Regions from separate parts of the Jeotgalibacillus sp. JSM ZJ347 genome, predicted to be linked through region 2. Evidence: riboswitches for the same ligand, from Rfam matches in the RefSeq annotation. Region 2 holds a riboswitch; the other holds the start of a gene.
The links. A riboswitch is a leader RNA that binds a small molecule or an ion and turns the genes downstream of it on or off. The one in region 2 is predicted to bind S-adenosylmethionine.
Positions count from the first base shown of each region.

Region 1: another riboswitch for S-adenosylmethionine. It lies ahead of metK (methionine adenosyltransferase); the one in region 2 lies ahead of ACH6CZ_RS15715 (Na+/H+ antiporter NhaC family protein).

Region 1 is NZ_JBISEN010000001.1:6,143-22,234, forward strand. Features, by position in the region: gene menH (2-succinyl-6-hydroxy-2,4-cyclohexadiene-1-carboxylate synthase) at 1-265, shown strand, start outside; gene menB (1,4-dihydroxy-2-naphthoyl-CoA synthase) at 282-1,100, shown strand; gene ACH6CZ_RS00055 (o-succinylbenzoate--CoA ligase) at 1,171-2,604, shown strand; gene menC (o-succinylbenzoate synthase) at 2,591-3,694, shown strand; gene ACH6CZ_RS00065 (metal ABC transporter solute-binding protein, Zn/Mn family) at 3,730-4,956, opposite strand; gene yidD (membrane protein insertion efficiency factor YidD) at 5,049-5,288, opposite strand; gene ACH6CZ_RS00075 (Dps family protein) at 5,427-5,873, shown strand; gene ACH6CZ_RS00080 (putative motility protein) at 5,946-6,134, shown strand; gene ACH6CZ_RS00085 (DUF6154 family protein) at 6,184-6,417, opposite strand; gene ACH6CZ_RS00090 (hydrolase) at 6,550-6,897, shown strand; gene ACH6CZ_RS00095 (DUF6612 family protein) at 7,137-7,982, opposite strand; gene ytkD (RNA deprotection pyrophosphohydrolase) at 8,071-8,556, shown strand; gene ACH6CZ_RS00105 (alpha/beta hydrolase family protein) at 8,534-9,337, shown strand; gene ACH6CZ_RS00110 (DUF2584 family protein) at 9,343-9,585, shown strand; gene pckA (phosphoenolpyruvate carboxykinase (ATP)) at 9,623-11,215, opposite strand; SAM riboswitch class I at 11,580-11,720, shown strand; gene metK (methionine adenosyltransferase) at 11,878-13,077, shown strand; gene ACH6CZ_RS00125 (type IA DNA topoisomerase) at 13,338-15,446, shown strand; gene ACH6CZ_RS00130 (potassium/proton antiporter) at 15,475-16,092, opposite strand, start outside.
Region 2 is NZ_JBISEN010000009.1:46,353-62,444, forward strand. Features, by position in the region: gene ACH6CZ_RS15705 (YitT family protein) at 1-518, opposite strand, end outside; gene ACH6CZ_RS15710 (glutathione peroxidase) at 727-1,272, shown strand; gene ACH6CZ_RS15715 (Na+/H+ antiporter NhaC family protein) at 1,324-2,625, opposite strand; SAM riboswitch class I at 2,775-2,880, opposite strand; gene ACH6CZ_RS15720 (SRPBCC family protein) at 2,975-3,427, opposite strand; gene ACH6CZ_RS15725 (MerR family transcriptional regulator) at 3,430-3,768, opposite strand; gene ACH6CZ_RS15730 (MerR family transcriptional regulator) at 3,883-4,641, opposite strand; gene ACH6CZ_RS15735 (hypothetical protein) at 4,810-5,985, shown strand; gene ACH6CZ_RS15740 (WYL domain-containing protein) at 6,052-6,273, opposite strand; gene ACH6CZ_RS15745 (YhgE/Pip domain-containing protein) at 6,572-8,389, opposite strand; gene ACH6CZ_RS15750 (efflux RND transporter permease subunit) at 8,392-10,332, opposite strand; gene ACH6CZ_RS15755 (TetR/AcrR family transcriptional regulator) at 10,608-11,180, shown strand; gene ACH6CZ_RS15760 (class F sortase) at 11,396-12,385, opposite strand; gene ACH6CZ_RS15765 (copper amine oxidase) at 12,454-13,794, opposite strand; gene ACH6CZ_RS15770 (FAD-dependent monooxygenase) at 14,094-15,710, opposite strand; gene ACH6CZ_RS15775 (cation diffusion facilitator family transporter) at 15,938-16,092, opposite strand, start outside.

The DNA of each region.
Region 1 (16,092 bases), on a different contig from region 2:
GGGACTTGCACTGAGCCTTCGATCGATGGGAACAGGAATTCAGCCTTCCTATTGGGACAGCCTGACAACGCTTCATCTGCCCGTTCTGCTATTAACAGGGGAGTGGGATCAGAAGTTTATCAATATCGCAAATGAAATGGAAAAATTACTTCCAAATGCCGTTCATCAGAACATTTTGCAGGCTGGGCATGCAATACAGGTGGAACAGCCGGAAAAATTTGATACAATGGTAAGGGAGTTTTTAAATAAAAACTCAACTACATAATAAGGAGGTTTCTTTCATGACTCGTGAATGGGTACAGGAACGAAACTATGAAGATATTTTGTATGAAACGTATAATGGGATTGCAAAAATCTCGATTAACCGTCCGGAAGTACGCAATGCCTTCCGTCCGAAAACAGTGATGGAACTGATCGATGCTTTTGCATATGCACGCGACGATTCTAAAGTCGGCGTCATTGTGCTTGCCGGTGTCGGCGATAAAGCATTTTGTTCTGGTGGAGACCAGAGCGTCCGCGGACACGGTGGTTACGTAGGTGAGGATGAGATTCCGCGTCTGAACGTACTTGACCTTCAGCGTCTGATTCGTGTGATTCCAAAGCCGGTTATTGCGATGGTATCAGGTTATGCAATTGGGGGCGGACACGTCCTGCACGTTGTATGTGACCTGACAATTGCTGCTGATAACGCAATCTTTGGTCAGACTGGACCTAAAGTCGGTTCATTCGACGCAGGTTACGGTTCAGGCTACCTGGCACGTATTATCGGACACAAGAAAGCACGTGAGATCTGGTTTCTTTGCCGTCAGTATGATGCAAAAGAAGCGCTTGATATGGGCTTAGTCAACACAGTTGTACCACTTGATCAGCTTGAAGATGAGACGGTGAAATGGTGTGAGGAAATGCTTGAGAAGAGCCCGACTGCATTGCGCTTTGTAAAAGCGGCAATGAATGCAGATACAGACGGTCTTGCAGGTCTTCAGCAGTTTGCAGGAGACGCAACACTTCTTTATTACACAACTGATGAAGCAAAAGAAGGCCGCGATGCCTTTAAAGAGAAGCGTAAGCCTGACTTCGGCCAGTTCCCTCGTTTCCCTTAAATCGAATTGTCTGCCCTGTGAGCTCCGGCCTGCAGGGCGTTTTTTCTATTTAAAGAAAGGAGGAAGCGTAATGGACAACTGGCTTAAAAAAAGAGCAGCATTATCACCTGATCAGATCGGTCTTTATGCCGGTGAAGATAACGTATGGACTTTTCGTGAGATGGAAAGTGAAGCAGCTGAACTGGCTGAAAAGATTGCCCCTCTTATTAAAAACCAGGACCCTGTAGCACTTTTGATCTCCAATCAGCCTCACGCTGTATTTCTTATTCATGCATTACAAAAAATACGTGTACCCGTTTTAATGCTGAATCACCGGCTTTCGCAAAAAGAATGGGCGTATCAGCTTAGTGACAGCAAAGCGCAGCTCGTCATTTATGAAGATCAGTTTGCCGTTAAAGCAGATAGAGCTGTGTCAGTAAATGAGTTAAAGAGCGGAGAGCGTCAGCAGGTACAGTCATTTGAACATGAAGATGTGTGCTCCATTATGTATACATCCGGGACGACCGGGAATCCAAAAGGCGTCATGCAGACGTATGATAACCATTTTGCAAGCGCAGCAGGGGCGGCATTTAATATCGGTCATCAGCCGGATGATATCTGGATGTGCGCTGTTCCATTGTTTCATATCAGCGGTTATTCCATTCTGATGAGAAGTGTCATTTACGGGATTGGGGTCAGATTGTATGAGAAGTTTGATGAACATATGATTCATGAAGACCTGGTGAGTGGAAAAGGCTCTATTATTTCTGTTGTGACGACAATGCTTCAGCGACTGTTGGATGTTAAAAATGAGACGTACCATCCATTTTTCAGATGTATGATTTTAGGTGGGGGGCCAGCACCTTTACACATAGTTGAGCGTTGTCATAATGAACGGATTCCGGTATATCAGTCCTATGGTATGACAGAGACATCTTCACAGTTTACAACGCTTGCTCCTGCCGATGCTGACCGAAAAAAAGGTGCCTCTGGAAAACCCCTTTTCCCGGGAGAGCTTAAAATTGTGGATGAGCAGGGTGACAGATGTGAGACGGGTGAAATTGGTGAAATCCTTGTAAAAGGACCCTCTGTTACAAAAGGCTACCTGAACAATGAATCAGCTACTGAAAAGGCTTTTTCAGAAGGATGGCTGAAAACCGGAGACGTGGGTTATCTGGATGATGAAGGGTTTCTGTTTGTCGCGGACCGGCGCTCAGATCTGATTATTTCAGGTGGTGAAAATGTGTATCCTGCTGAGATTGAGTCTGTGCTGGCGGGGCACCCCGCTGTAAAAGAAGCCGGCGTTGTGGGACAAAAAGATAACCGGTGGGGGGAAGTCCCTGTTGCATTTATTGTGCTTATTGATCAGGTAAAAGAAGAAAGCTTACATGATTTTCTGAAAGAGCGGCTTGCTGGCTATAAGGTACCGAAGACTTTTCGCTTCAAAGATGAATTGCCGAGAAATGCAGCAGGAAAGCTGCTCAGAAGAAAGCTGAAAGAGGAGGTAATTGATGAATCTTTCTAATGCAGTCATCAGCAGAGTCAGTATGACGTTAAAAACACCCTTTCATACAAGTCTTGGAACCGTAACAGACCGCGAAGGAATTGTGATAGAGTTATATGACAACGAAGGTCAATGCGGCCTTGGAGAAGGTGTTGCTTTTTCAACACCCTGGTATACAGAAGAGACGGTGGAATCCAGTCTGACAGTGATCCGGCATCAATTGTTGCCACTGCTGTTTCAGGAGCCTATCAGCCATCCTGAAGATCTTGAGGGAAGATTATCCTCTGTCAGGGGAAACCCCATGGCAAAAGCGTCAGTGGATATGGCAGTATGGGATCTATTTGCGAAGCAGCAGGGAGTCCCTTTGTCATCCTGTATCGGGGGAACCAGAACGCATGCGCTGGCTGGGGTTGCAATCGGTTCAAAAGATCTCCCTGATTTGATTGAGCAGGCTGAACAGGCGCAGAAACAGGGGTATCAGCGTGTCAAAGTAAAAATTCGTCCGGGCTATGATATAGAACCACTGACAGTGCTTCGCAGCAGGCTTCCGGATATTCACATTCTTGCCGATGCAAATTCAGCCTATAGTGGATATACAGAAGATCTTTTAGCACTTGATGACCTCGGACTGCAAATGATTGAACAGCCTTTTGCACCGGATGACCTAGCTGAACATGCAGCGATTCAGCGGAGAATGAAGACGCCGATTTGTCTGGATGAGAGCATTAATTCATATAGTGCAGCTGTCAATGCGGTTTCATTTAAAAGCTGCCGGGTCATTAATCTTAAAATCGGCCGGGTAGGCGGAATCACCGCTGCCAGAAAAATTCACGACCTGTGCATGGTACATGACATTCAGGTCTGGTGCGGTGGAATGCTTGAGTTTGGTATTTCAAGAGCACACAATGTATCACTTTCCTTGCTTCCCGGCTTCACAATACCAGGTGACCTGTCAGCTTCCAGCCGTTATTGGGCAGAGGATATTACAACGCCTGAGCTGGTAGTAAATGAAGGCGTGGTGAAGCCTTTTAGCGGAAATGGAATTGGTGTTGAACTGAATAGAAGGCGGCTTGATGAAGTGACAATTGAGCGGTTTGAATATAAAAAATAGACACCCGGCAAACACCAGGTGTCTATTTTTATGCATTATTCTGCTTTCATCGCCGTTCTGAGCGATTCAATATTTTTCTCCATCAGAGTGAAGTAGGTTTCTTCATTTTGAATATCATCATCTGTTAATACTGAGAGATTGTGCAGTGGAAGCGTTTTTGCTCCGATTTCTTCCTGAATTACATCTGTCAGATTTGATGATACATTTTGTTCAATCAGCAGATACTCCACATTTTGTGAAGTGGCTGACTCAATCAGTTCAGTTAATTCACGCTGTGATGGCTCATCTGTTGTAGAAATACCTGCAATGGCCTGCTGTTCAAGACCATAGCGGTTTTCCCAGTAGCTGTATGCTGCATGTGAAACGAAAAACTGGTTGATTTCAGCATCATTTGAGAGCTCTTCAAATTGATGATCAAGTTCATCAAGGCGTTCAATCAGGCTTTCGTAGTTTTCAGTGAAATAAGCTTCCTGGTCAGGCATTTCTTCAATTAATGTATCTTTAACAGATTCAGCTAAAGATTTTGACAGCACTGGATCGAGCCATACGTGAGGGTCAGTGTCTCCGTGATTATGCCCTTCATGCCCTTCTTCAGCTGCATGTTCGTCTTCTTCATGCGCATGTTCGTCTTCTTCATGAGCATGTTCGTCCTCTTCATGAGCATGTTCGTCCTCTTCATGCGCGTGTTCGTCCTCTTCATGCGCGTGTTCGTCTTCTTTATGTGCGTGTTCATCTTCTTCATGCGCATGTTCGTCTTCTTCATGTGCGTGTTCATCTTCTTCATGCGCATGTTCGTCTTCTTCATGCGCATGTTCGTCTTCTTCATGCGCATGTTCGTCTTCTTCATGCGTATGTTCGTCTTCTTCATGTGCATGGTCATGATCGCCGGCTTCCAGCTCAGCATCTGAAATTGCATCAGCAGCTGCAACCATAAATAAATCTTCGCTTTGCAGCACGTCTTTTGCGTTTTCCACAAAGCCTTCAAGTCCAAGACCTATATAAAAGAATACATCTCCCTCGGCAAGGTCAATCATGTCTCTCTGTGAAGGTTCAAATGTATGTTCATCTGATCCTGGTGGATAGATCGTCTCAACTGAAACATGTTCTCCACCAATTTCCTCCGCAAAATATTGGAGTGGATAGACGGTTGTGTATACTTCCAATGCATCTTCATTATTTTCAGCCTCATCTGATCCAGTATTACATCCTGCTAAAATCCATGGGGCAACAGCAGCTAACAGTAATAATGATTTCTTCTTCATCGTGCACCTCGTTCTAAATAGTAATTGTTCCGATTTATAATTCAACAATCGTTACTTTACTATGAAATGAAAAAGAATGCAAGAGAAAACCGTCAGGAATTTTTTCTTCCTGACGGCCATTTGTCCGGCACATGGTCAACACCGCCCGGATGTAGTGGCTGACATTTTAAAATTCTGATCAGCGTCATCAATCCACCCTTGAATGCACCGTGTTTCTGTATGGCTTCCAGCCCATATTGAGAACAGGTAGGGTAAAAGCGGCAGCTCGGAGGCGTTAATGGTGAGATACCCTTTTGATAAAAGCGGATCATAGTAAGCATGATTTTTTTCATCTCTTCACCTCTATTTTCACATTACTTCTAGTGTAGCATGAGTTCATTCTCACTCATTGAAACTTGCTCATACGTTTAAAATCACTAGTGAGTGGTACAGAATAAGAGAGACAATATTGATTTGAAAGGATGATCAACATGAGTGCAAATCCTGAATTAGTCAAAGGTGTTAACAAACAAATCGCCAGCTGGACGGTGCTTTACACAAAGCTACATAATTACCACTGGTATGTAAAAGGGCATCAATTCTTTACGCTTCACGAAAAGTTTGAAGAACTCTATAATGAAGCTGCTATTCACATTGATGAACTGGCAGAGCGACTTTTGGCACTGAAAGGTAAGCCAGTTGCCACATTGAAAGAGTCACTGGACATTTCACTTGTACAGGAAGCAGACGGTGGCGAGTCAGCTGATCAGATGGTGGAAACGCTGAACAGTGATTTTGAAACACTGATGGATGATTTAAAATCTGGAATGGATCTGGCGCAGAAAGATGACGATGAAATGACAAGTGACATGCTGCTGTCAATTCACCAGAGTCTTGAAAAACACGCTTGGATGCTGCGTTCTTTCCTTGGAAAATAAATGTCAGGGCACCGCTTTTAAACGGTGCTTTTTCCTATGCTCCATGGTAAAATCGATTTAAGGAGTGATGATATGGAAATTTCATCAATCATGACAAAGCAAACCGCACAGATGCAGCAGACGGCAAGTCTGAGCATTCTGAACACCGCAATGACAACCCAGGCAGCAGGCGCTGTGGCAATGCTTGAAACAATGAATAACCAGGGCGGCACACCTGCTCCGCACCCTCATAAAGGTCACACCATTGATCTGAAAGGGTAACAAAAAAGGACAATTTCCGATTTGGAAATTGTCCTTTTTTAACTATGTTTTAGTGATAAAAAGTTTTTGTATCTTCAAGTTGTTCAAGCCGTCCTTTGAGTGATTCAACTATGTACAGGCGTATAAAATAAGCGAGCTCATCCTCTGAAAGCTCTTTTATCATTTCAAGAAGTTCAGTATGATCCAGCTGCTCAAGTATAGTAAAAGCAATCATATCAAGGTCTTCCTGACTGCCCCGGATTTTACCTTTATACATTTCAAAAATCTCGTCCACAAGTTTCATGTTTCCGTCCTCCTTTCAAAATGTCCAGGATATCCGTAGTCCGTATGTCTTACTCTCACTATACCCAGCAAGCCTTTTTTTAATCATGAAGATAACGGCTAGTGGACATACTGAATGGAAAGGAGTGATCAAATGGAGCAGAAAAATACTTATTATGTCTCAGTCGCACGCCGGGAAATCTTAAGAAGCGGTACAGAGTCACCGTATGAATTTGTAGTGAATGCCACAGATGATGAAATCACAAAGCTGAGAATGCTGTTTGACCGTAACGAGGAGAGTGAAATGGAAGGATTTCTAACCGGACAGATGCCTTCTGTTCCATATCATCTGGATCGTACCAATCAGGAATCAGACAACCTGCTAATTAAAATTTACAGACTGATCGGGGAAATTGGAGACGAAGAAACACGTAATCATATCGTGACAATGGGACTGAAACCGCCAACAGATGAGCATCCATTTATTGATAAAGAAAATTAGAGTGCGTTTATAATGTAGTATCAGATGATAAAAATGAATATTTTACTACTTTATATATAATGTAATTTTAGTGCAGCGGAGCGGAAGGGGGCGACTCCCGAACGATTAGTGGGAAGCTGAGACCCCGCAACCGGAGGTGAGGAGGCTCAGCAACCACCGTCGGGAAAGCGTCCCCCTGAAGCGCAGCGAAACGGTTAAAAAAGATGCTCAGACAAATGTCTCAGCATCTTTTATCAATTTTACATCTCAATCTCCACAGCAGATTCGATAATCTCCTGAGGCACAGTCAAGTCATCAACCGCGTTATAATCAGTATAGACAGACTTAAGCTTCTGTTCCATCACCATCGACTGTTCAGCAAAATTCATATTCATTGTCATATCCAGATCCAGTGATTCGATCAGGAACGTTTCTTTATCCAGCGTGATGACATATAAGACATCTTCAAATGTTGTATCTTGAAATAAAGTTTCTGCTGGAACGCCAAGTCCCAGGTCAGGCATTAATTCACCTGTCTGCTCAATCAGCATATCACTAAACTTTTCACCCGAAGCGTTCAGCGTTAAAATAAAACTGTCATCATTTTGTTCGAATCTAAAGTCTTCGATATAGGCTTCTAGTGTTTCGAGTTCAGTGGCAGGGTTAGATTGGGATTCATTCAGCTGCAGCAGCTGTTCTGACATTTCAGCAGGCAGCTTCACCCATTCATTTGTCGTCGGGTCCTGCATGAAGAAACCTTCATCAGTTATATAAGATTCGGCAGTGAAGCTTTCACCATCTGTACCTTCACCTGTCATTTTAGTCGTATTCACCTGGTGAATTGTCAAAGGATCATTCATAATCGACATATCAATCTCAGATACGGTATTGATCGTTCCTTCTTCACCCATCGTGACGCTCTGGTTCAATACAGCTGATGATTTTACACTATTAATTTCATTATTTTTTTCAATCGCCTGACTGTAAACTTCCTCAAGTGTCATAGATGATGTGTCTTTGCTGCCTTCAGCAGGTTCTGCGGTTTCAGTACACGCTGTTAAGGCTAAAGTTAAAGCAGCCGTCGTAAATAGAATTGATTTCTTCATTCAATCATCTCCTAATTAGTATGTCCTTACCAAAGGTACGGTTGGGTTGTCAAAAAGTTTCAATTAATTTGAAAGAAGGTGTTCGGTTATGTATCAATTTAAAGATCATCACGGGTTTTTAGTTACATATTCTTACGACCTGAACCCTTTTTCACAAACGCCTGCCCATGTCTTTATTTTAACACGCTATAACGGGCAATGGGTTCTGACGAAGCATAAAAAAAGAGGGTATGAATTCCCGGGTGGAAAAGTTGAAGCAGGCGAGTCTGTCAGGCAGGCTGCCGGAAGAGAGGTCATGGAAGAGCTTGGCGGCGAGGCTGGTGAGCTGATTTATATCGGACAGTATAAGGTTGATGTGGATCCTGAAATTATTAAGTCAGTATTCTACACAGAACTTACCTCTCTTACGCCAAAGCATGATTATTACGAAACAGACGGTCCTGTCATGGTAACAGGGGATATTTTATCAGACCGGTACGGGGAAAAGTTCAGTTTTATTATGAAGGATGACACGGTCAGGTTATCAATTGAATCGATTCAGAAGAAAGTGGATGGAGGGAAAAAGCTTGGGTAAAAATGGTGAGATCATTCGGAAGCATCCCTATCCATCACCGAACCCCAAAATTTTGATGCATGAAGTGCTCTATTGGTCAGAAGGGTTAAAAGTGAAGGGGTTACTTGCAGAGCCTTTAAAAGAAGGGACTTATGATGGCTTTTTATATTTGAGAGGTGGTATAAAGGGTATCGGGATGGTCAGGCCGTCAAGGATTGCCCAGTTTGCTTCGCAGGGTTTTATTGTCTTTGCCCCTTATTACCGTGGAAACAGAGGGGGAGAAGGTAATGAGGATTTTGCCGGTGAAGACAGGATGGATGCAGTACACGGCAATGTGATTTTAAGAAACCACTCTGCATTTTCCGGTCACCTGCATGTCTTCGGGTTTTCAAGAGGCGGCGTCATGGCCCTGATTGCGGCAATTGAAGATGAAGGGATTTCTTCCGTTGTAACCTGGAATGGCGTCTCAGACATGGTACTGACCTATCAGGAACGTAAAGATATGAGAAGAATGATGAAGCGTGTCATTGGCGGTTCGCCAACAAAGGTACCAGAAGCGTATGAATGGCGTACACCGCTGAATGAAATCGAACGCATCAATTGTCCGGTGCTGATTATTCACGGTGAACTCGATAACAATGTGTCACCGGAGCACGCCTATCAACTTGAACATAAGCTGAAGGAAAATAATAAAAAAGTCGAGAGCTGGTATTATGCTGACTTTCATCATGCATTTCCACCGCTTGAAAACATTGCAACAGTTAAAAAACTGACAGACTGGATGAAAAAACAGAGGAGCTGAGTATAATGGGTATGCCGCTTGAGTTAAATACAATGATTGTGACAAAAGGAAGAGAAGAAAGAATTGAAAATAACTTTTTCAAGCTTGTAAAAGATGAATACAGATTGTATCCAATGCATATACCGCTTGAGGTGAAGAACTCAATTGCCGGTGAGGTCAGAGGAGTCGCTGAGATCTATAAGCTTGAGTGGAGCGGGCAGAAGACAATCATATATTTTGAAATAAAATCATTGGAATCTACAAACTAAAAAGCGTATCGGCATTGTGCCGATACGCTCTAAATGATTATACGATTGGACCGCCAAGCTTGGCGATGCTTTCATCAACGCTAGTGAACTTTTTGAAGTTCTCTTTAAACTTTATTGCAAGCTCCATCGCTTTTTCCTCATAAGCACTTTCATTCTTCCATGCAAATCTCGGCTGCAGTACATCATCAGGTACGCCAGGTACGTGAAGTGGTGTTTCAAGACCAAACAGCCCATTTTTCGCTGTTTCTGCATTTGCTAGTTCACCGTGAAGTGCTGCTCTGACCATTGCTCTTGTGTAGGCAAGCTTCATGCGAGATCCAGTGCCATAAGCGCCGCCAGTCCAGCCTGTATTCACAAGGTAGACTTCAGCATCATGCTCTTCTAGCTTTTTACCGAGCATTTCAGCATATACAGTCGGCTCAAGCGGAAGGAAAGGTGAGCCGAAGCATGTTGAGAATGTTGCTTCAGGTTCAGTAATGCCTCTTTCAGTACCGGCAAGCTTTGATGTATAGCCGCTCAGGAAGTGATACATTGCCTGCTCCTTCGTCAGCTTTGAGATCGGAGGCAGTACGCCGAATGCGTCAGCTGTCAGGAAGACAATTGTATTCGGATGACCGGCTCTGCTCGGATCAACAATATTTTTCATCGCCTGCAGCGGGTACGCAGCACGTGTGTTTTCAGTTAATGAAGAATCATCATAATCCGCTTCATGCGTCTCAGGGTCAAGTACGACATTTTCAAGGACTGAACCAAAGCGGATTGCATCAAAAATTTGCGGCTCTTTTTCCTCTGAAAGGTTGATGCATTTTGCATAACATCCACCTTCAATATTGAAGACGCCGTTATCAGACCAGCCGTGCTCATCATCCCCGATCAGCTTACGGTCAGCATCTGCTGAAAGCGTCGTTTTACCAGTTCCGGAAAGTCCGAAGAACAGTGCAACGTCACCTTCTGCTCCAACATTTGCAGAACAGTGCATCGGCAGAATATCATTTTGCGGCAGCAGGTAATTCATGACTGAGAAAATGGATTTTTTCATCTCACCTGCATATTCAGTACCACCGATTAAAATGGTACGCTGCTCAAATGATACAACGATAAATGTTTCTGAATTTGTGCCGTCTGTTTTTGGATCTGCCTTTAGCGAAGGCGCAGATAAAATGGTAAACGGTGCTTCATTCTGGCTGGTCCATGCTTCACCTTTTTCAGGGCGGATAAACAGCTGGTGAGCAAAGAGGTTATGCCATGCGCGCTCGTTAACAACGCGGATTGGAAGGCGGGAAGCAGCGTCAGCACCTGCGAAGCCTTCAAAGACGAATACTTCTTCTTTTTCACCAAGATGATTCAGTACTTTCGTATATAAACGGTCAAATGAGTCTTCAGAGATCGGCTGATTGACTTTACCCCAGTCAATCTTGTCACGCACAGAAGCTTCATCTACAATAAATTTATCTTTAGGAGAGCGGCCTGTATAAGTCCCCGTTTCAGCTCTGACAGCGCCTGTTGAAGTGATTGTACCTTCTTCTCTCATTAATACTTTTTCAACTAGCTGGGGTACAGAAAGGTTCTTATTCACGCGTTCACTCATTAATAGTTCTTTTAATTCTGAAGTGTTTCGGATTGTTGTCATGTTATCTCCCACCTTTTCAGTAAGTCATTCACCTTTGTTCGAAATTAGTATAACACATTCAAACGAATAGTCTATACTAATTGCGGATTTCATTAAAAAATCTTATTTTGTTATCTTCCTCGAAGTTGGCTGTTAATTTTCGCTCCAGGGGGGACGCTTTCCGTGGCCGGGCGGTGAGCCCGCAGGCTTCGCCGTTGCCTCACATGTCCCTTCCTGCGAGCCGCCCCCTTACGCTCTAATTAACAGCTGTGCAAGTACAACAATGGATTAAAATAAACGCAAGATCAAGAAAACTTCTCATCATCATACATATTATGATTGACATTAGACATGCATTTCCGTATGATAGTTTTTTGAACGGATACTCTTATCCCGAGCTGGTGGAGGGACAGGCCCTATGAAACCCAGCAACCTGCTCTGCAAAAAAGCGTGATGCTTTTGCGGTCCAAACAATTGGAGCGAAGGTGCTAACCTGGAGCAAGACAACTGTCTTGAACGATAAGAGTGAAAGGCGAACTGATTATGAACCTTTCCTCAAACATGCGATTGGGGAGAGGTTTCTTTTATTTTTAGCCGAAACTTGGATGATCTGGTAGGTTAACGTTCGATCTCTAAGGGTAATGAGTACCGTCGACTATTTGCTTCACAAGGAGGAGACTTATATGTCTGTAAAACGTCGTTTATTTACATCCGAGTCCGTAACTGAGGGACATCCGGATAAAATCTGTGATCAGATTTCTGATTCAATTCTTGATGCAATCTTAAAGGATGATCCGAATGCCCGTGTGGCGTGCGAAACTTCTGTTACAACCGGACTTGTTCTGGTAGCGGGAGAAATCTCAACTTCTACTTATGTAGATATCCCTAAGATCGTACGTGAAACGATCAAAGAAATCGGTTATACACGTGCTAAATACGGTTTTGATGCGGATACGTGTGCAGTATTAACTTCGATTGATGAGCAGTCACCTGACATCGCTGCAGGAGTTGACCGCTCACTTGAAGACCGTGAAAGCCAGATGACTGACGCTGAAATCGAATCAATCGGTGCCGGTGACCAGGGACTGATGTTTGGTTATGCAAATAACGAAACAACTGAACTGATGCCACTGCCAATCTCACTTGCTCACAAACTGTCACGCCGTCTGACTGAAGTGCGTAAAGAAGATATTCTTCCTTACCTGCGTCCTGATGGTAAAACACAGGTTACGGTTGAGTATGATGAAAACGACAAACCGGTACGTGTTGATACAATTGTTATCTCAACGCAGCACCACCCGGAAGTCAGCCTGGAGCAGATCCAGCGCAATCTGAAAGAACATGTCATCAACCAGGTTGTTCCTGCTGAACTGATTGATGAAGAAACAAAATACTTCATTAACCCGACTGGCCGTTTCGTTATCGGCGGACCTCAGGGGGATGCAGGTCTGACTGGCCGTAAGATCATCGTTGATACGTACGGTGGATATGCGCGTCACGGCGGCGGTGCATTCTCAGGTAAGGATGCAACAAAAGTTGACCGCTCAGGTGCTTATGCTGCACGTTATGTTGCAAAAAACATTGTGGCTGCTGGTCTTGCTGATAAATGTGAAGTACAGCTTGCATACGCAATCGGCGTGGCGCAGCCTGTTTCGATTTCAGTTAATACTTTCGGAACTGGTAAAGTAGACGAAGAGACGCTTGTAGAGCTGATCCGCAATCACTTTGACCTTCGTCCGGCAGGTATTATTAAAATGCTTGATCTTCGCCGTCCGATCTATAAGCAGACTGCTGCTTACGGACACTTTGGCCGTAATGATCTTGATCTTCCATGGGAAAGAACAGATAAAGCGGATGCGCTGAAGCAAGAAGCTAACGCATAATATGATTCAGATCCGGAATGTATCCTTTGAGATATATTCCGGATTTTTTTGTTGATGCGGGTTAGGTCAAATGTCACTTTTCTCCGAACACGATCTAGTATTCTTTGAACAACCACGTTTATTCTCCGAACATCGACAACCATTCCACGAACCACGCCACGCAAACACAGAATAAGTGTTCGCTAACTCACTACTCACATGATATGATAAAGTCACAAATCCCCGATTGATGCTTCGGACCAATACTAGGAGGAATTCCTTTGTTTACTGTCATTCTCGCAGAAAAACCTTCACAGGCAAAAAGCTATGCTGATGCATTTCATACATCACGAAAAACTGATGGTTATTTTCATATTGAAGATCCGCTGTTCCCGGGAGGAGCGGCAATTACATGGGGATTCGGTCATTTAGTATCTTTAGAGGAACCCCAGAAATATAAGCCGGAGTGGAAGCGCTGGAAGCTCGATACGCTGCCGATGATTCCGGAAGAATTCAAGTTCACTGTTCCTTATGCCAAGCGTGCGCAATTCAATATCGTCAAAGGTCTTCTCAGAAAAGCTGATCAGATTGTCGTAGCAACAGACAGTGACAGAGAAGGGGAGAATATTGCGCGGTCCATTATTGAGCAGGCAGGGATGATGCATAAGCCGACAAAACGCTTATGGATTAATTCGCTTGAAAAAGATGTGATCAGAAAAGGATTCCAGGAGCTGCGTAATGGAGACGATTACCTTTCGCTATATGATGAAGCGCAGACGAGACAGGTGAGTGACTGGCTTGTCGGAATGAATATTTCAAGGCTTTATACGCTGCTTTTACAGGAAAGAGGTGTCGATGGTCCGTTCAGTCTTGGACGCGTGCAGACGCCGACATTGTATATGATCTGGCAGCGGCAGCATGAAATTGAAAACTTTAAACCCGAACCGTTCTTTCAGCTGATTGCTGATCATAAGGAAAGCGGACAGGCTTTTCAGACAAAGCATAAAACGACGTTTAAAAAGATGGAAGAGGCTGCGGATATACTGAAACAGCACGGTATTGAGAATGGTGCTGACACAAAGGGAACAGTTGCTAAAGCGGAAAAGAAACTGAAGAAAATGCAGGCGCCAAGCCTTCACAGTCTGTCTTCACTTCAGGCGAAAATGAACAGACGATATAAATACAGCCCGTCCAATGTATTGAAAACAGTCCAGGATCTATATGAGAAAAAGCTGGTATCCTACCCGCGTACAGATTGCCAGTTCATCACAATGAGTGAATTCCGCTATTTGTTCGGTCAGCTTGATTCAATGAAAGCTGCAGCAGGAACCTCTTTTGATATAGCTCATCCGAAGCCACGGCCTAAATATGTGCAAGACAGCAAGGTGCAGGAGCACTATGCCATTATTCCGACGAAAAAAGTGCTATCGAGAGACCGGATTGAAAAACTGAAGCCGATGGAAAAAAACATTTATAACGAAATTCTTGGGAGCACGCTTGCGATGTTTCATGAGGATTATCATTATGAAGAAACGCAGGTGGATGTGGATATTCAGGGGCTCATTTTCAGTGTAAAAGGAGCAATTGAGAAAAAGCGTGGATGGAAAGAGCTGTTCAGTGAAAACGCCAAAAAAGATACAATTCTTCCACCGCTTAAAACAGGTGACGTTATTGCATCTGTTGTGAATATCAAAGATGATATGACGAAGCCGCCTAAGCCTTATACTGAAGGACAGCTCATCACCATGATGAAAACAGCCGGGAAAATGCTTGAAGATGAACAGGACCAGGCAATGTTGAAGGAAGTTGAAGGGATCGGGACTGAGGCAACGCGTGCTTCCATCATTGATACGTTAAAAAAGCAGCAGTACATTAAAGTTACGAAAAATACAGTGTCAGTAACAGATAAAGGCGTTACGCTCTGTCAGGTCATCGGCGGGACGTTATTGAGCAGTCCTGAAATGACGGCCAGGTGGGAAACCTATTTAAAGAAAATCGGCAGAAAAGAAGGCAGTCAGGAAGCGTTTCTGAACAATATCGCCAAGTTTATTCAGCATATGATCACTGAAGCGCCAAAGCAGATGGGAAGTGTAAAAGCCACGGCAGGAAGCGCTCAGAAAAAATCTTCCGTAATGCCGGTATGCCCAAGATGTAAAAAGGGTGTCATGGTGGATAAAGGTGGATTCTTCGGCTGCAGCGATTATAAGCAGGGCTGCAAACAGACGCTCCCTAAACTACTTCTGAAAAAGAAAATTTCAGATGCACAGATAAAAGCGCTTTGTGAAAAAGGTCAGACAGGCATGATCAAAGGATTTAAAAGTAAAGCAGGTAAAACATTCAGTGCCCGCCTTGTGTTGAGGGATGGGAAAATTGAAATGGAATTCAAATGAAAAAGCGGATGTGCTCATCCGCTTTTAGCTATTTACCCGCAGTTTCCTGCGGCTTTTTCTTTTTCTCTTCAAGCAGCTTTTTCACTTCATCCTTGTGTTTAGTATTCACAAGAATATACAGAAAATCTCCGGCTTTAATCTGCGTTTCACCATACGGGCTGATCAGTTGATCGTTCCGCACAATCGCACTGATTGTTGCCTGGTGCGGGAATTTCAGGTCCTTCAGTTTCTGACCTACAATTGCAATATCCCTATTCGTATGAAACTGGATCATTTCAGCATTCGCTTTTCCGATTGAAATCAGTTCCAACGAATGGTGAGGTGTATCTTTTTTAGGACCCACAAGATTCAGCTTCTTTGCCACATATGAAATCGTGGAACCCTGGAGAAGCGTTGAGGTAAGTACGATAAAGAAAACAACATTAAAAAACAGCTGCCCATTTTCAAGCCCTGCTACTACGGGGAATGTCGCGAGAACAATTGGTACGGCTCCTCTTAAACCTGCCCATGAAATGAAAATTCTTTCTTTCATTTTATACTTCATACCTGCAACCGATAAGAAAACTGCAATCGGACGAGCAACAAAAATTAAGATAATTGAAAGGATCAATCCATTAATCACGATATTTAAAGAGAATAACTCTCC
Region 2 (16,092 bases):
ACGCAACAGGAATAGATAAATGTATATAGACCAAGCACCTGATATCCAAGCAGGATCACGATGCCATCAATGATAAAAATGACGATTCCTGCGTTGATGGAGACAGCTTTTGAGATGATATGAGCCAGAAGATCTGTGCCCCCAGTACTCGTCTCAAAACGCAGCATTAGACCAATCCCAAGACCAATGAACAAGCCGCCTGCTATGACACTTGGAACAACCGGCATTTGAAACACCTGTCTTAGCGGCGACAGCCAGTCAATGAACAGTGACGAAACGAATAAACCATGGAGACTACTATAAAAGTAAGCTCTTTTCGTGAACCATGAATAAACAAAAAGTGGAACACTGAAAAAAATCATTGCCAGCCCCGCCTGTATGCCGAAATAATAATGAGCAATCAGCGCAAGACCAATCATTCCTCCGTCAAGCAAATGGTGCGGGACTAAGAAGCCATTAATCCCTAAAGCCAGCATGAGACTTCCTAAAATGATTGCCATGCTCTTTTTTAAAAGCATATGACCCCTTTCAATATGAAATTTATTTCTTATTTTATGATGCTCTGAGAGATATATGCCTTTGCAATCAAACTGGAGATGTACTCCGGATAAAAAATATAGGCACTTTGGTTTATCGATACCAAACAAAGGTTATAGGTATAAAAGATTAAATAACTAACGAAGTTCATATAAAAATATGAATTCTTCACTAAGGAGATATCAACTTATGACCGTCTATGATTTCAAAGTAAAAACATCCAGTGGATTCACTAAAAGTCTTGATACTTATAAAGGAAAGCTATTGTTAATTGTTAATACCGCAACGAAATGCGGCTTCACACCTCAATTAGAAGATCTGCAAAAACTGCAGGAACGCTATGAAGATCAGGGGCTGCAGATATTAGGTTTTCCTTCTAATCAGTTTGCTGAACAGGAGCCTCTAGGGGATGGAGAAATTACAGAGTTTTGCGCAATGAACTATGGTGTGAATTTTCCTATTTTCCAAAAGATCAATGTAAGAGACCAGGACGCGTCTCCGCTTTTCAACTACCTTTCAGAACAGAAGTCTTTTCAGGGCTTTGATATGACTCATCCTACTTCTAAGCTGCTGGTTTCTATTATTAATGAACGATTTCCCCACTATATGGACGGAAACTCTATTAAATGGAACTTCACGAAATTTTTAATTGACCGGGATGGACAGGTCATTGAACGCTTTGAATCAACATCAGAACCGCTGGATATGGAAACAAAGATTAAAGAAGCTTTATAATACCAAAAGCCGCAGCAGGATGAACTGCTGCGGCTTTTCTATCTTCAAAATTTATACACGCTTCTCTTTAAACCTCGGATACTGTATCGCGATCGCAATGGCACCTGATAATGCAATCAGAATCGGGTAAATACAATACGGTACAATTTCAGCCGGTGAGATTCCCGCGACTCCCGCAACTGCAAGAAGCTGTGCGCCGTAAGGGATCACGCCCTGTACTGAACTTGAGAAGATATCAAGCAAACTCGCTGATCTCCGCTTATCAATACCGTATTCATCAGCGATCTGCTTCGCAAGTGGTCCTGCAGTGATAATCGAAATCGTGTTGTTAGCCGTCGCAAGGTTCACTGTACCAACAAGCCCGGCAATACCGGCTTCTCCACCTTTTTTCGTTTTCACACGGTTCGTCACTGCCTGAAGCAGGAATTCAATTCCGCCATTTAACCGGATCAGCTCTACAAGTCCGCCGAGCAGAATCGCGATCATCGCAAGCTCCTGCATATTTGTAAATCCATCACCAATCAGCCCGATTAAGTCCATAAAGCTGTATTGTCCAAGTACCAGTCCAACAATGCCTGCAAAAATGATTCCGCCAAGCAATACCAAAATCACATTTGCACCAGCTACTGCAAAAATCAACACGCCAAGATAAGGCAGTACCTGCACTAAATGATATGGGTTATCCCCATCAATAGAAGCACTGTTACCCGTCGTCAGCACGCCAAAAATAATGGCTGTAATAATCGCTGCCGGTAATACAATAAAGATATTCGCCTTGAATTTATCCTTCATTTTTGTCCCTTGAGTACGAACCGCTGCAATCGTTGTATCAGAGATGATTGACAAGTTATCACCAAACATTGCACCACTGACGATTGCACCCATCGCGAGTGCCACACCGATATCTGTCTGCTCTGACAGCCCAAGACCAATTGGTGCCAGCGCTACGATTGTTCCGACTGACGTTCCCATTGAGATCGATATAAAGCATGCGATCACGAAAAGACCAACGATGAGCAGATTCTGGGGCAGCAGTGACAATCCAAGATTAACGGTTGAATCTACAGCACCGGCTCCTTCAGCAACAGAAGCAAATGCGCCGGCTAAAAGGAAAATGACAACCATTAAGATAATGTTCGGATGCCCGCCACCTTTCGCGAGCTGCATGGTCTTCGTCTGAAAATCTGTTTTTCTATTCATCAGCATTGCCACTAAAATCGCTGTGAACAATGCCACTAATACAGGCATGAAATAAAAGTCGCCTGTTAAAATACCTGACCCGATAAAAAGTAAAATGAATACGCCGAATGGAACAAGTGCCAGCGGATTACTTTGAATATTCTCCTGATTCATCTGTCATAGCCTCCTGAAATTTAATCTTGCCCTGACCTTCAAAAATGTACCCATTTCGGGTGGAACTAAACGCTTGAAGAAGTTTTTTCAGGACACAAAAAAAACCTCTCCAATAAGAAAAAGAAGAGGCTTATATAAGCAAACAACTTTTCTTATTTCTCAGGCAAATGCCTGCTGGAATTGGCACAGTACTCAAACTCCGAGTCCGCTGCCGAGGCTTCAAAGGGCCAGTCCCTCCGCCTCTCATCATAAGAAGATGGTTATGAAGTTTTTATTGATTGTTGAAATATAAGTGATTCACTCGGATAAGTCAATACAATCATTTAAATTGAGAATATTCAATCATTGTTCAGGTGTCTTCAGCTTCTTTTTTCACTCTTTCAAGAAATTCGAGGACCACTTTATTATCCTGTTTCCCGCCAGCAAGCTTCAGCATGGCTTTCCCGACAAAGTTTGCTCCTTTATTCTCCCCTTCATAAATGAGTCGGGTCTGCTGATCATTTTCTTTAATTAGATTGAAGGAGAAGGTTGTATTAAAAGCCTTTGCCAGGATAAAGTTAAGTTGTTTATATTTCTCATTTGGTTCATCTTTATAGACCAATGTATGAACTACATAAGTTTCAACACGTTTTCCCTCACTATAGGTTTGTTGATGCTTCGCTCCTGAAACAGTTTCCTCCCCTTCCAGCAACTCATGTGAAATCACTTTTGGCATAATTCTTTTGATATTCTTATCCCTGAATAATTCCCATACCTCTTCAATATTTGCGTCAATCAGTACATCTTCTTTCCATGTGATCACACTCACTCACCCTTTCCTGATTCGATAAACTGGTCAATTTCTTCGATTTTGCTTCTCATGTTTTCTATTTCATTTACTATTTTTCTCCGCTTTTGCTGAAGTAATGCTTCCAGATTTTCGAATGATTCATCTCTCATCACTTCAGACATCTCCTGGATCGTGAAACCGAAATGTCTCAGCTTTATTAAAAGAATGGCTAAAAAATAGCTTCCGTCATCATAGTAGCGGTAACGATTTTCAGGATCAATATAAGCAGGCTCAAGCAGGCCCACCTCTGCATAATAGCGGAGCGTTTCTTTACTTAAACCTGTAACCTCAGCAAATTCACTGACTTTGTACATATGCATCAGCCCCTTATACTCATTTTAAATGATGGGGCGCACAACATGGTCAACAAAAAAGAAAAAGTCATTTGCAGGAACTTTTTCAGATCCGCAAATGACTTTTGACTAACTTTATTTTGCTGTGAACACATGAATCGCATCCCGCAAAAATACAGTTGCACCTTCAAAATGCTTGTCATAATAGGCAGTAAAACTCTCATCACTCACATACATGTCACCAAGTCCTGCATGTGCCTCTTTGGAGTACTTTGGCCAAGTAAAGCTCAACCATTCTTTATGCAATTCAGCTGCTTTTTGTGCCTCAGCTGAAGCCGGGTCGCCTGTTTTATAGGCGTTTTCAAGTGCTGCAAGAAGAGCTTTTTCCACATCATTCATCTGCTTGAAATCATCTTCTGACAGTCCCATCATTTTTGCATTGCTGTCATTAACGATCTGATCCCCATATTGTTCACGTACTTCTTTCCCATACTTCTCTTCGTTTTCATCAATCAGTTTTTTCTTAAAGCCTTCAAACTTCTCCTGATCTGACATTGGAGTGCCTCCTTCTTTGCTTTCAATCGTTTTCTGAACGTTTGAAATAATTTGTTCAAGACGGGCATGTTTTTCCCGCAGTTTCTGAATATGCTGCTCCAAAGCTTGGACCAGATCAAAGTCCGGGTGATGAATGATCCTGGTGATTTCCTCCAGACTTACGTCAAGTTCCCGGTAAAAGAGAATCTGCTGCAGCAGGTCCACTTCCTTCTGACTGTAGATACGGTATCCTGATGAACTGATTCTCGCGGGCTTCAACAGATCAATCTCATCATAATACCTCAGTGTGCGGCCGCTTACACCGGACAGCTTTGCCAGCTGCTGAACTGTATATTCCATTTACACCCCTCCTGACAAATACAGCATAAGGCTTTACGTTACGTGAAGGTCAATATGTTTTAATCATCTTTTTTTAATATATAGTCGATTTTTTCAAAATGAAAGTTTTTAACATGATTAATTTAGGTTAAAAGAGTAAGAACGATAAAGAAATGATGGGGTGAAAATATGAGCGGATCGAATTATACACTGGGTTTAATCGCAGCGCCGGGATATCCGAAAGAATTAATTGATTCGCTGAAGGCTGAACTTCCTGAACTGCTGGATTATTATGTGGATGATAACCGGGATTGGAAAATTGATTGTTCAATTGATTCTCTAACCGGTGGCACTGACCAATCAGATGAAGTGATGAAAGCGATTCTGTCCAAAAGAAAAGAAAATGAGTGGGATTTTACAGTTGCCCTTACAGACCTTCCTTTACTTTTTGGAAAAAAAGCAATCATTGCTGAAGCCTATGAAGAAGAAAACATTGCATTGATCAGCCTGCCGGGGCTTGGAGCGGTTTCCCTCTCACGCAGAGTCAGGGACTCAATTCTCCAGCTGGTGAATGAAATGTTCTACACGACTTCTGAAGAGGGACGGGAAAAAGCAGAAAAAAGACTTGAGCAAAAAGATAAAACAGAGAATAAAGATTTAAAAACCAGAAATCCCAAAAGGCTGGTTGGTAAAAAAGGATTTGATAAAATTTCACCAATCCAAAGAGAAACCCCTGAGGATACGGAAAATATTGATGTAAGATTCAAAGTCAATTCCTATGCAGGCAGCGCATTGCGCCTGTTAACCGGTATGGTGCGTGCGAATAAACCGTGGGTTATGTTTTCGTCCTTTAAAAAAGTCATCATGCTTGCTTTTACAACCGGTGCTTATGCACTGGTGTTTCCCACACTTTGGATGCTGAGTCATGAATATAGTATTTGGAGAATGTTTTTGCTATCCAATATTTCAATACTTGCAATGGTTTTCTGGATCATTTCAGCCCATCAGTTATGGGAAAAGAAGCAGGTAACCCAAACAGCACCACATCTTAGAAAGCTTTATAATGCAACAACATTCCTGACCCTTTTGACCTCAGTATTATTATATTATATGTTACTGTTTATCCTGTTTTCATTTGCAGTCGTTTTATTTATACCGATGGGTCTGCTGCAGTCTGAGGTATCACCGGATGTTGGATATGTGAACTATTTTTATATTGCCTGGACCGCAACAAGTATCGCCACTATTATTGGTGCACTTGGTTCAGCACTCGAAGATGAGGAAGTCGTCTTATCTTCCACATATGGCTACAGGCAGCGGCAAAGATATGACGAGATCAGAGAAATGATGGAAGAGGAAGAATAATAAAATGGTATGTAAGTGCAGAGTCCTTTTTGAAGCAGCTGCTTCCTGGAGGACTCTTTTATCTGGTCAGATAATCAGCTTTTCTTTTTTGATCATTGGTTTGATTGACAGGATTCGGTCATATTGAAAAGTACGGACAGCTCTTCTTTTCAGACAGTAGGCTGTGAAAGAATTTTCCCCGAGCTTTCTGATCAGCACTCTTCTCTCAGAACAGACACCATCATGTTTCATATAGATCATTTTGACTGTGAGACCCTGCTGCCAGTAGCGGAATAATTTCTCTTTCATGATCATTCCTCCTCGTACCTTTATTATACGAACAAACGTTCTGAAAGTAAACTGAAAAGCTGCTGCAGAAGGATATAAATTTAAAAAACTGACAGACGGATATCCGCCTGTCAGTTTGATTTAAGTGGTTGAATGAGATTTTTTCCTTATAGGTATTTAGACATGAAACGTCGAAGGTTGGTGATTGAATGCTGAACATGGTGTGTTTACATTCGAACATCCGGGGATAACCTTCGAACATCCCTGGCTGAACGCCGAACATCACCCGTTAACCCGCGAACCTCATCGCACACACCACTTACCTGAACAAATCCATCAAACGATCCCAGAAGCTCTTCTCTTCTGCAGCTTCCTCTTCTGCTTCTTCTGCATCTTCCTTTTTCAGGCTGTCTGTCTTAATCACAAATTGAACTGATTCAACGCCCTCATTCTGGTCAGATACAAATGAAACCGGCTCAAAATCGGATTTATCGAATTCGCTCAGCATGGCATCAATTTCTTCCTGGAGCTGGTCAGGCAGCTCACTTGTTGCTGAAGCCAGCTCTGAAGTGCCACTATATAAAGCGCCTGCACCGTCCTCAAGCTCATCTGTGCCACCTGTCAGACCGCCAAGTCCGCTATGAAGTTCTCCATACGAACCTGCAAGCTCACTGACACCGCCAGTATATGAAGCAAGACCTGAATGGAACTCTGCGAAGTTTGCAGCAAGCGTAGCTAACCCCTGCTGCAGCTGACCTAAAGATTCATCCATATTGGTTGCTGCAAGACCGTTTTCAAGCTGGTCAGCAATGGTATGCAGGCTGCTGCTCATTTCAGCCAGTGCACCCTTGCTTTCTGAAAGTGCACCCGGAACGGCTGCAAAAGCTTCCTCTGTTTGTCTGTAAGTTTCTTTTACAGCAAGTGATGACTTGTAGCTTTCAACAAGCTTATTGACTGTTGCTTCATCCGCTCCACTCTCATAAAGCGCTGCGATGTCAGCTTCACTGATCTGATGTTCCGGAACAGCCGCGATTGCCTGATCAAGCGCATGGTAAGCCTGCTCATAGCTTCCACTTAAGCTTGTCAGTCCGCTTCCGACTTCATCAAGTCCGCCGGCAATTTGTCTGAATGCTGCCGGGAGTTCACTGAATTCACCCGTATTTACTTCACCGACACCTGCTCCAACTGATTCACTCATCTGATTCAATGCATCCTGAATCGAAGAAGATCCTTCAATCAGTCCACCTGCATTTTGTGAGAGCTGACTGATGCCGTCGCGGAATTGTGCTGAACCGTCATACAGATTTGCTGTTCCGTTATTCAGTTCAGCGATTCCGGCCTGCAATTCGCCAACCCCGTTATTCACTTCAGCAGTGGCATCTGACAGTGACGTCATTTCCTGTTTCACTTCAGCTGTATCAGGTGCCTCAATAGACATGGATGATGGTACGGCAGCGATTTGAATCGCCTCCATCTCAAGGTCCGTGACATCTGCATTCACCTGATAGCTCTCTTCTTTTTCAGGCAGCACGGTAAATGTTACCTGTCTGTTTTTACCGGCAGTGGCAATTGTTCCGTCCGGTGCTTCAATATTTTTAAAGCGCTCAGCATCAAATGTCATTGTGATCTGGATCATATAGTTGTTGAAAAAAAGTTCTTCACCCTCAGTATTTTTAGAAGAATCGATTTGAATCGTAAGCGCTCCGTCCTGACCAATCAGCGATTTGGCATCAGCTGCTTCACCGTTTAACGAGTAACTGATATCAAAATTCCACGGGAGCGCTCTATTTTCAAGATTACCCTGATAATAAAATTCTTCTTCCTGTGCATTCAGTGTAATCTCGCGCTCCTGCTGCTCAATTGGTGTTAGATCAGTCAGATTCTGAACGTTCGTATAATCACCGTAGTCCGTAATTTCACCGAATTCACTTACGGTGAAGTTATTAACGACATAAAGATCTTTTTGATCCCCTGCTGCATCCAACGTCGCATAGACCACTTCTGTCTTTTTATCAAAAGTGCCTTCTCCCGTCACAGTGTTGTCTTCAGCTGTATTCTGTGTTTCCGCTGAGACGAGGAGGGTTGGCATGGCAAGTAGAAATGCTGCAAATCCTGCGCTTGTGCGTTTAAATTTCATTGTCATTTCCCCTTAAAAAAGTTTGCTTTCCACGTTGTTTTCTCAATGACTTTATCGAAAATCACTAGCAGTGCCGGCAGTACAAAGACGACCATGATAAAGGCTAATAATGCCCCGCGTCCAAGCAGTAATCCGATTGATGAGACAACCGGGTTTGTTGAGGTGATCCACAGAATAAAGCCGACACTTGAGAGAATGGAAGCTGATACAAAAATGGCAAACAGCTTATCATCAATCGTCTTTTTAATCGCTTCAAGCGCAGTCATTTCCTGTCTGAGCTTGTAGTAGTTTTCGGTGAAAAGAATGCCGTAATCAACCGTTGCCGCAAGCTGAATTGTACTGATCAGCAAATAGCCGATATAAACGAGCGGCGCATCAGTAAAGTACGGAATCGCCAAGTTGATCCAGACAGAAGCCTGAATCGTGATTAACAGGACAACCGGAATGGAAATCGAACGGAATGTCAGCAGCAGGACAAGTCCCACTGTCACGACCGTCATGATATTAACGAACGTATTATCCTTTTGAACGATCTCCCTCATATCATACAGCGTGACACTTTCACCAAGAAGGTGCACATCATCATAGTAGCTGTCTGCTGTTTCCTTCACGTCTTCAATGAGCGTAAAGGCTGGATCACCTTCAGTTTCCGTCTCTGCAAAGATCGTAATTCTCGCATAGTTCTCTGAGTAGAACTGATCTGTAACTGATTCATCCAGATATTCAGGCGGAACCGCTGCACCCGCTACATTTACGTAAGACATCACGCCTGAAATATTGTCCAGCGCTTCAATCTCACGGACAAGCTCCTCTTCAGTCCCGCGGTCTTCAGCAGGTACCAGCAGAACCATTGGTGTTTCCTGCCCAAAAATTTCTTCTGTCGCAATCGCATCCTGTCCTGCACGCGTATTCTCAGGATGTTCACCCGCTCCGTAAATGAACGTCGTATTGCTTTGCGCGAGAAATGCCGGCACAATTAACAGCAGCACTAAAATCAAGCTTGGTACACGCAGCTTGATCACGCGTTTACCGACACCCTTAAAGTCAGGGATAAACTGGCGGTGCTGCGTTTTATCAATCCATTTATAAAACATTAAAGTCAGCGCCGGTAAGAAAATAATGACACTGATAAAGCTGAGCAGGATCCCTTTTACAAGGTTAATCCCGAGATCCGATCCAATGCCAAACTCCATAAAAGTAAGCGCCATAAACCCGAAGAATGTCGTTGAGGCACTGGCGATAATCGCCGGGAAAGACCGCTTCATTGCAAGCTTCATCGCAGTGGTCGGATCATCAACTTTTTTCCGGTAGTCTGAAAAACTGTGGAGTAAAAAGATCGCATAATCCAGCGATACAGCAAGCTGGAGAATCGGGGCAACTGATTGTGTGATAAATGAAACTTCCCCGAGAAAAATATTTGTTCCCAGATTAATCAGGATTGATACACCGATTGCGGTTAAAAAGAAAACCGGTTCAACCCATGAATTCGTCGATAATATTAAAATGATAATGATAATTGGAACAAGCAGCAGTGCGGCATACATGGACTCATCTCCGGCCATCTGCTGGGACACAGCTGTCGTTACCGCTTCACCCGTCAGCGCATTTTCTTCGCCGATCAGATCATAAATTTCATTGGTAACAGCTACCTCCTGCTCTTCTTCAATGGTAATGGAAATTAGGGCTGCCCCATCCTTGTAGTAGGATGACAACATCTCATCATCGGCCATTTCAAGCGGAACCGTCAAATCCATTACATCATCAAGCCAGGTGACGTCTGAAACGCCATCAATCGCTGCCAGCTGTTGTTTTACATCCAGTGCCTCAGCAATGGTGACATCTTTAATCAACACATTTGCATTCGGCATCGGTTCATCGAATTCTTCCTGCATGATGTCAACCGCCTCAATTGACGGGGCATCATTCGGGAGATAATCTGCCATATTATAATTCACTGAGACAGCAAACTGGGCTGCCGCACTAATCATCGTAAGGATAAAAAAGATGATTACGATACTTTTTTTATGTTTTATTACCTGTGACGTCCAGTCGATAAAGCGTCATCCTCTCTTGCACAGCACTTTCATACACTCTAATATTATATTGACACAGTGTTGGGTATTCAACAGACAGTCTGTTTCAGAATGTCAGTTTTCCAACACAACGTCTAATAAGTGTTGGATTTTCACAAACCTTTAACATAAGGAGTGTCACATGAATGTCTGAAAAACTCGATCACCGTAAAAAATATACGCGCAAAGTATTAAAAGAAAGTTTAATTCAACTGCTTGGTTCAAAGCCGATTTCTTCAGTGACTGTAAAAGAAATCTGTGAAATTGCTGATATTAACCGCTCCACCTTTTACACACATTATCAGGATCATTTTGACCTGCTGCATAAAATTGAAGAAGAAATTGTTGAGGATATGGATCGCTATCTTCAGGGCTACAGTACAGAAATTGATGAAGAAGCGCTTCAGCTGACTGAAAAAATCCTCGAATATATGATTGACCACAAAGACATCATCCAGGCGCTGCTCAGTCCAAACGGCTCTTCAGCATTTGAGAAAAAAGTGATGGAGCTCACACGCCTTTATATGATGAATAATTTGATGAACGATAACGGGATCCGTCAGGCGGAATCCAAATATTTAAGTACATTCGTTGTGAGCGGTGCGATCCACGTGATCAAGGAGTGGATCGCCAACGACCTGGATCAGCCGGTTCAGGAGATGGCGGTGCTGATTAACAGTTTTGTAAATGAGGGGTTGGCATATTTGGAGAAAGGGTGAGGTATTTGGTGGCGCGGGGTGGTTCGACGTTTGTATGACGGTGTTCGCGCTTTGTGAGGTCCGGTTTGGCGTTTGAGCAAGACTGTTTGACACTTAATTCGTGCTGTTCAACGTTCGTGAGCTGATCTTCAACACTTCGGGACTTTTCACCCACCCCGCTTTTTCTCTCATAACCCTAAAAACCGCAAAGCACTCTCAGCGCTTTGCGGTCAAACTTAATTTCCTTCTACCTTCTTCGATGGTGCAGATTCTTTCTTTTTCAAATTGACTGCTGTCACGTAATACTGGTCTCCTGCAGCGGCATCCGGATCATAATAACTTTTACGTTCATGCGCTGACACGCTTGCGACATGGACAAAGCGTGGATCCTGCTCTGACTTTTTATAGACGCGATAGCCGATCACTGTTTCATTGCGTACAGCGTGCCATGAGACTGATCCCGCTTCAACTTCCACATTTTCAGGTGCTTCAGTCACTTTTAACGGATCAGTTGGTGCTTCTTCAGAAACGAGTTCTGTGTAGACAACCAGTCTGTCCGGGTATAAATGCTGTTCGCGGTCAAATGTGCCGGTACAGGTGATGATATTGAGACTTCTTTTATCGGACGGACCGAAAATCTTTTCAATTGGCGAATCATCGGTAGGATAACTCTCTTTCGTTTTCACTTCAAATGTGAGTTTAACTCCGTGTTCATCAGTTACGATGATCTCCGCTCCCGGTTCTATGTCTTTTAAATAAAAGAAAATCGCCGGTCCTTCTTTACTGTCAACATGACCTGCTATAACTGAGTTACCGACTGCACCGGGCTGTATGCCGCGGTTATACCAGCCGGTTACATCTGTTTCCTCAGGCACTTCCATTTCACCATTATCAAGAAGACCTACTGGAATGACGCCTGTATCAATATCAAGACTCGGGATCTGGATGCGGGCAGGGTTAATTCCCTCTTCTTGAATCTTTAGCTGTTCTTCAAGCTCTGCCTGACGTTTTTTTAAAGAGTCAAGAAGAACAAACTCTTCTCCTTTATGCGCGACGGCCTTTGTCTGTTTAGCCGTTTCTTCTTCTATTTCTTCTTTCAGATTTTGTGATTCATCAGCGGCTGCCGGTTCCGGGACTTCCTTTTCCGGCTGGTTCATGGCAATCGCCTGATAGCTGACGACACTCAGCAGTAGCACCGCTGTTAAAAGAACAAGTAGCTTCTTCATCGCTTGATTCCTCCATTCATATGAATAGAGAAGAGCGGAGTGAACCGCTCTTCTTATTCAACAGACGTTTATTCCTGGTTAGCTGTTTTCTTTTTAACTGCAAATCCTGCTGCTGCAAGAAGTGCTGTTGCAATGGCTATATAAACTGCGATAGGTGTCTGCTGTTCAGCTGCACCGCCAAGACCGGTATTTGGCATATCTGCCGGCATATCAGATGCGAACTGATCTGGCATCTGCTTCACAATTGCATCACCAAGTGCCTGACCAACACCAAACATGAATGCATATCCTTCACGGAATGTGTCAGTGCTTGTCTGGTAGTCTTCAGCTACATAAGATTCAAATGTTTTTACAACCTGATCTTCATGTGTTGTCAGTGAAGAAATCGCTGCGTCTTCAGGAAGGTTGCCTTCCGTTGCGGTTGCAAGGAACATACCGAACTCCTGCGTAAACATTGACAGGCTTTCTTTCGCAGCAGCAATTGCTTCCTCATCTCCTGCGACTGTTGCACTTACAAGGTCAGCCTGAGCGTTAATGTGTTCACTCGTCCACACCTCTTTAAACTGTGCTGCACCTTCTTCACCATAGATTGAGCCGATTGCTGCAGTGAATTCGTCCGTGTTCATATCTTCAGCCCACGTTGCAAAGTCATAGTCCTCAGCACCGCTTACACCTTTTTGCATGCTCATTGTTGCAAGTGCAAAGTGTTCAGCTGCAAGGTTGTTTAAAGTTGATCTCAGGTCAGCTGCGGGTGAATCTGCTTTTGATCCTTCAAAGTTATCCGGCATTTGCGTGACGATTGCGACAGATAGTGCTTTACTGATATCAAACATTCTGTCGTAGCCTTCCATAAAGTGAGTAAAGTAAGCTTCATAATCACCTTCTACATAGCTGTCAAAAGCATTAATGACGTCCTGTTCGTGTGCTACGAGCACTTCTACCGCTGCTTCTTCAGGAAGATTTCCTTCTGTTGCCGTTGCAAGAAATCCGCCAAATTCCTGTGTAAATTCTTCAACTTCCGCTTCAGCAGCTGCTCTTAAGTCAGCATCATCTGATTTTGCTGCTTCAACAAAGTCCGGTGAATAATCGTTGTGGTTAACGAAGATGTCTTCAAACTGCTGTGCACCTTCCGCGCCGTAAATTGATTCAATTGCCGGCGTCATGTCTAAAGCATTTTGATCAAGAGCTGCATAAGCTTGTTCTTCATCCGGTGCGTCATTGTAATCTTTCACCATCGCATTGACTGCAAGTACATAGTGCTCTGATAGTAATTGATCCAGTGTTGCCCGAAGATCTGATGCCGGCGTGATTGCTGTCGGCTCTTCTGCTGCAAGCCCTGTAGTTGGTGCGATTAACGAAAGTCCAAGTACTGGTGCTGCGATTCTCTTAAGTAGTTTTTTCTTTTGCATGTGTAACTCTCCTTTTTGTTGTAATTTATTTGGTTTCAAACAGCTAACGAAGAAAGTTTGGATTTGGATCACTTTTTTTAAAAAAAGTTTTTAATTAGTGTGCAGGTTGTCGTCATTTAAGCTGAAGTTGGGACAATCCCGGCCCAGGTTGTAGTGATACACCCGGGAACCTGTACCATTCCCAAGCCAGCTTGTAGCAATCACCCAAAAAGTTTGTCCGATCCAGCACTTACCTTGTAGCACCGCACCCTCACCACAAAAAAAGAAGCCCTCACAATTAAGGCTTCTCCTCCAACTATCTAAATAAAATACCGCTTCAACTTTGCCATCACTTTACGTACATCCGCTGAGCCATCATGAAAACCGACGTGGCCATCGGGGCGGATAAAGAGCGTGCTGCCTTTTTGCATACCGAGATTATGATCCAAATCACGGTGAACGTCATAAATAATCGGGAGTTCATCCCGTTCGGTGATCACCGTTCCTCCACGGGCAACAAGATAGACCTTCAGCATATCCGGGAATGCCCGGTTTGCTTCATGAGCAAAATCATATGCATAGTCAATCAGGTCCTGCTCATAGCAGTCAATATAGATTAAGCACACATACCCGATCCGCTGAATAAGCGGGTACAGGCGCTCGTCTGTTGTTCCTTCATTGAAAAGAATCTGATCCGGTACGCGCTCACCGGCCTGGATTGCTTTTCGCGGGAGGGATTTGTCTTTAAATGAACGGTTAATCGGCGTTTTGTCGTAATCACTGTGTACGTGTGACAGCGCATTTGCAAACCTGGACTGAACCCAGCCCTGTGAAAGTACTGCCTTTCCTGACCAGTTTCTCGCTTTGCCGAGCAGCCCTTTCAAATGAATGAGCTTCAGTTCCATGGTCGTATTAAAGATTACTTCTTTTGCAACAGGGGCCCGTTCTTCATGATATGTGTCTAAGAATGGACTGCCTGCGTACCCTTTTAAGACGGTATCAATTTTCCAGCAGAGATTTCCGACGTCTTCAAGACCAATATTCATCCCCTGACCACCTAGGGGATTATTGATGTGTGCTGCGTCCCCAACGAAAAACACATTGCCGACGCGGTAACTTGGCACCTGTCTGTGGGCAGTACCGAAGTAAGCGAGCCATTTTGGATGCTGAACTTTATAAGAGTGGTCAAGAATGGTATCGAGTGCCGTCTGGAGCTCGTATAGTTTCATCTCACGTTTGCGTGGTCCGCCCTGCCTCGTTCTGTCAAAGCCGACAACGCGGTAAGTACCATCTTTATAAGGAAAGAATGCAGCCGCTCCTCTGTCATTCAAGTGAAGATTAATGTGAATTTCCTTCATCTCAGGAATTTCAACATCACCTGTAAAAAACGTGATGCCTTCATCTTCACCGATAAATGGTACATCCAGTTCTTCACGGACTTTACTATGTGAGCCGTCGCAGGCAAGCAGATATTTCGCAAAGTAGGTCTTCGTGATGCCGTTGTGAAGAGCTGTTACATAGACACCATTGTCTTTTTGTGTCACATCAAGCACTTCATGCTCCCTGAAAACCTGACCTCCTCTGCCGTTCAGGTGGTTCTCTAAAATTTCTTCGATTTCATCCTGTGGAATAATGAGCATGTAAGGGTATCTGCTTTTAATATGATATAACTCAACGTAAGAAGGATGCTTTCCTGCCAGATGGAGCTTAGCACCTGGACCAGGATATCCCCGTTTTAAAAATGGTTTATTCACGCCAAGGAATTCGAATAGTTCAAGTGACCTTGCCTGGACCCCAAGCGCTTTTGATAACACTGAACGTCCAGGTTTTTTCTCCAGGCAGATATAGTCTACGCCACGCTTTGTCATCACGTTTGCTGCCATAAGTCCTGCGGGCCCTGCTCCGATAATCAGTACATCTGTTTCGATCACAGCCATGAGACGTGCTCCTTTCGTTCACCTGAGCTGATGTTTCACAGATCCGTTACTATTACGTTAGCACATGTTCTCTACTGCTAACCAACTTTAATGCGGATTCGCTCAAATTAGATAACCTACATTATCGATACCCTTATTCCGCATGATCATGCGCTCTAGGAACATTTTTGTAAAGTCAGCTGTGCAAAACCACCAACGACCTTTAACAAAGCTTTTATAAAAGGAGCTTATTCTTCATTATATGGATTGATATGAACCAGCACATTGTTAATATCTTCATGCCGCTCAAGCAGTCTGCGCTTCACGTTTTTGGAAATACGGTGCCCCTCTTCCACTGTAATATATGGATCCACACTGACTTTAATATCAATGACAATATAGT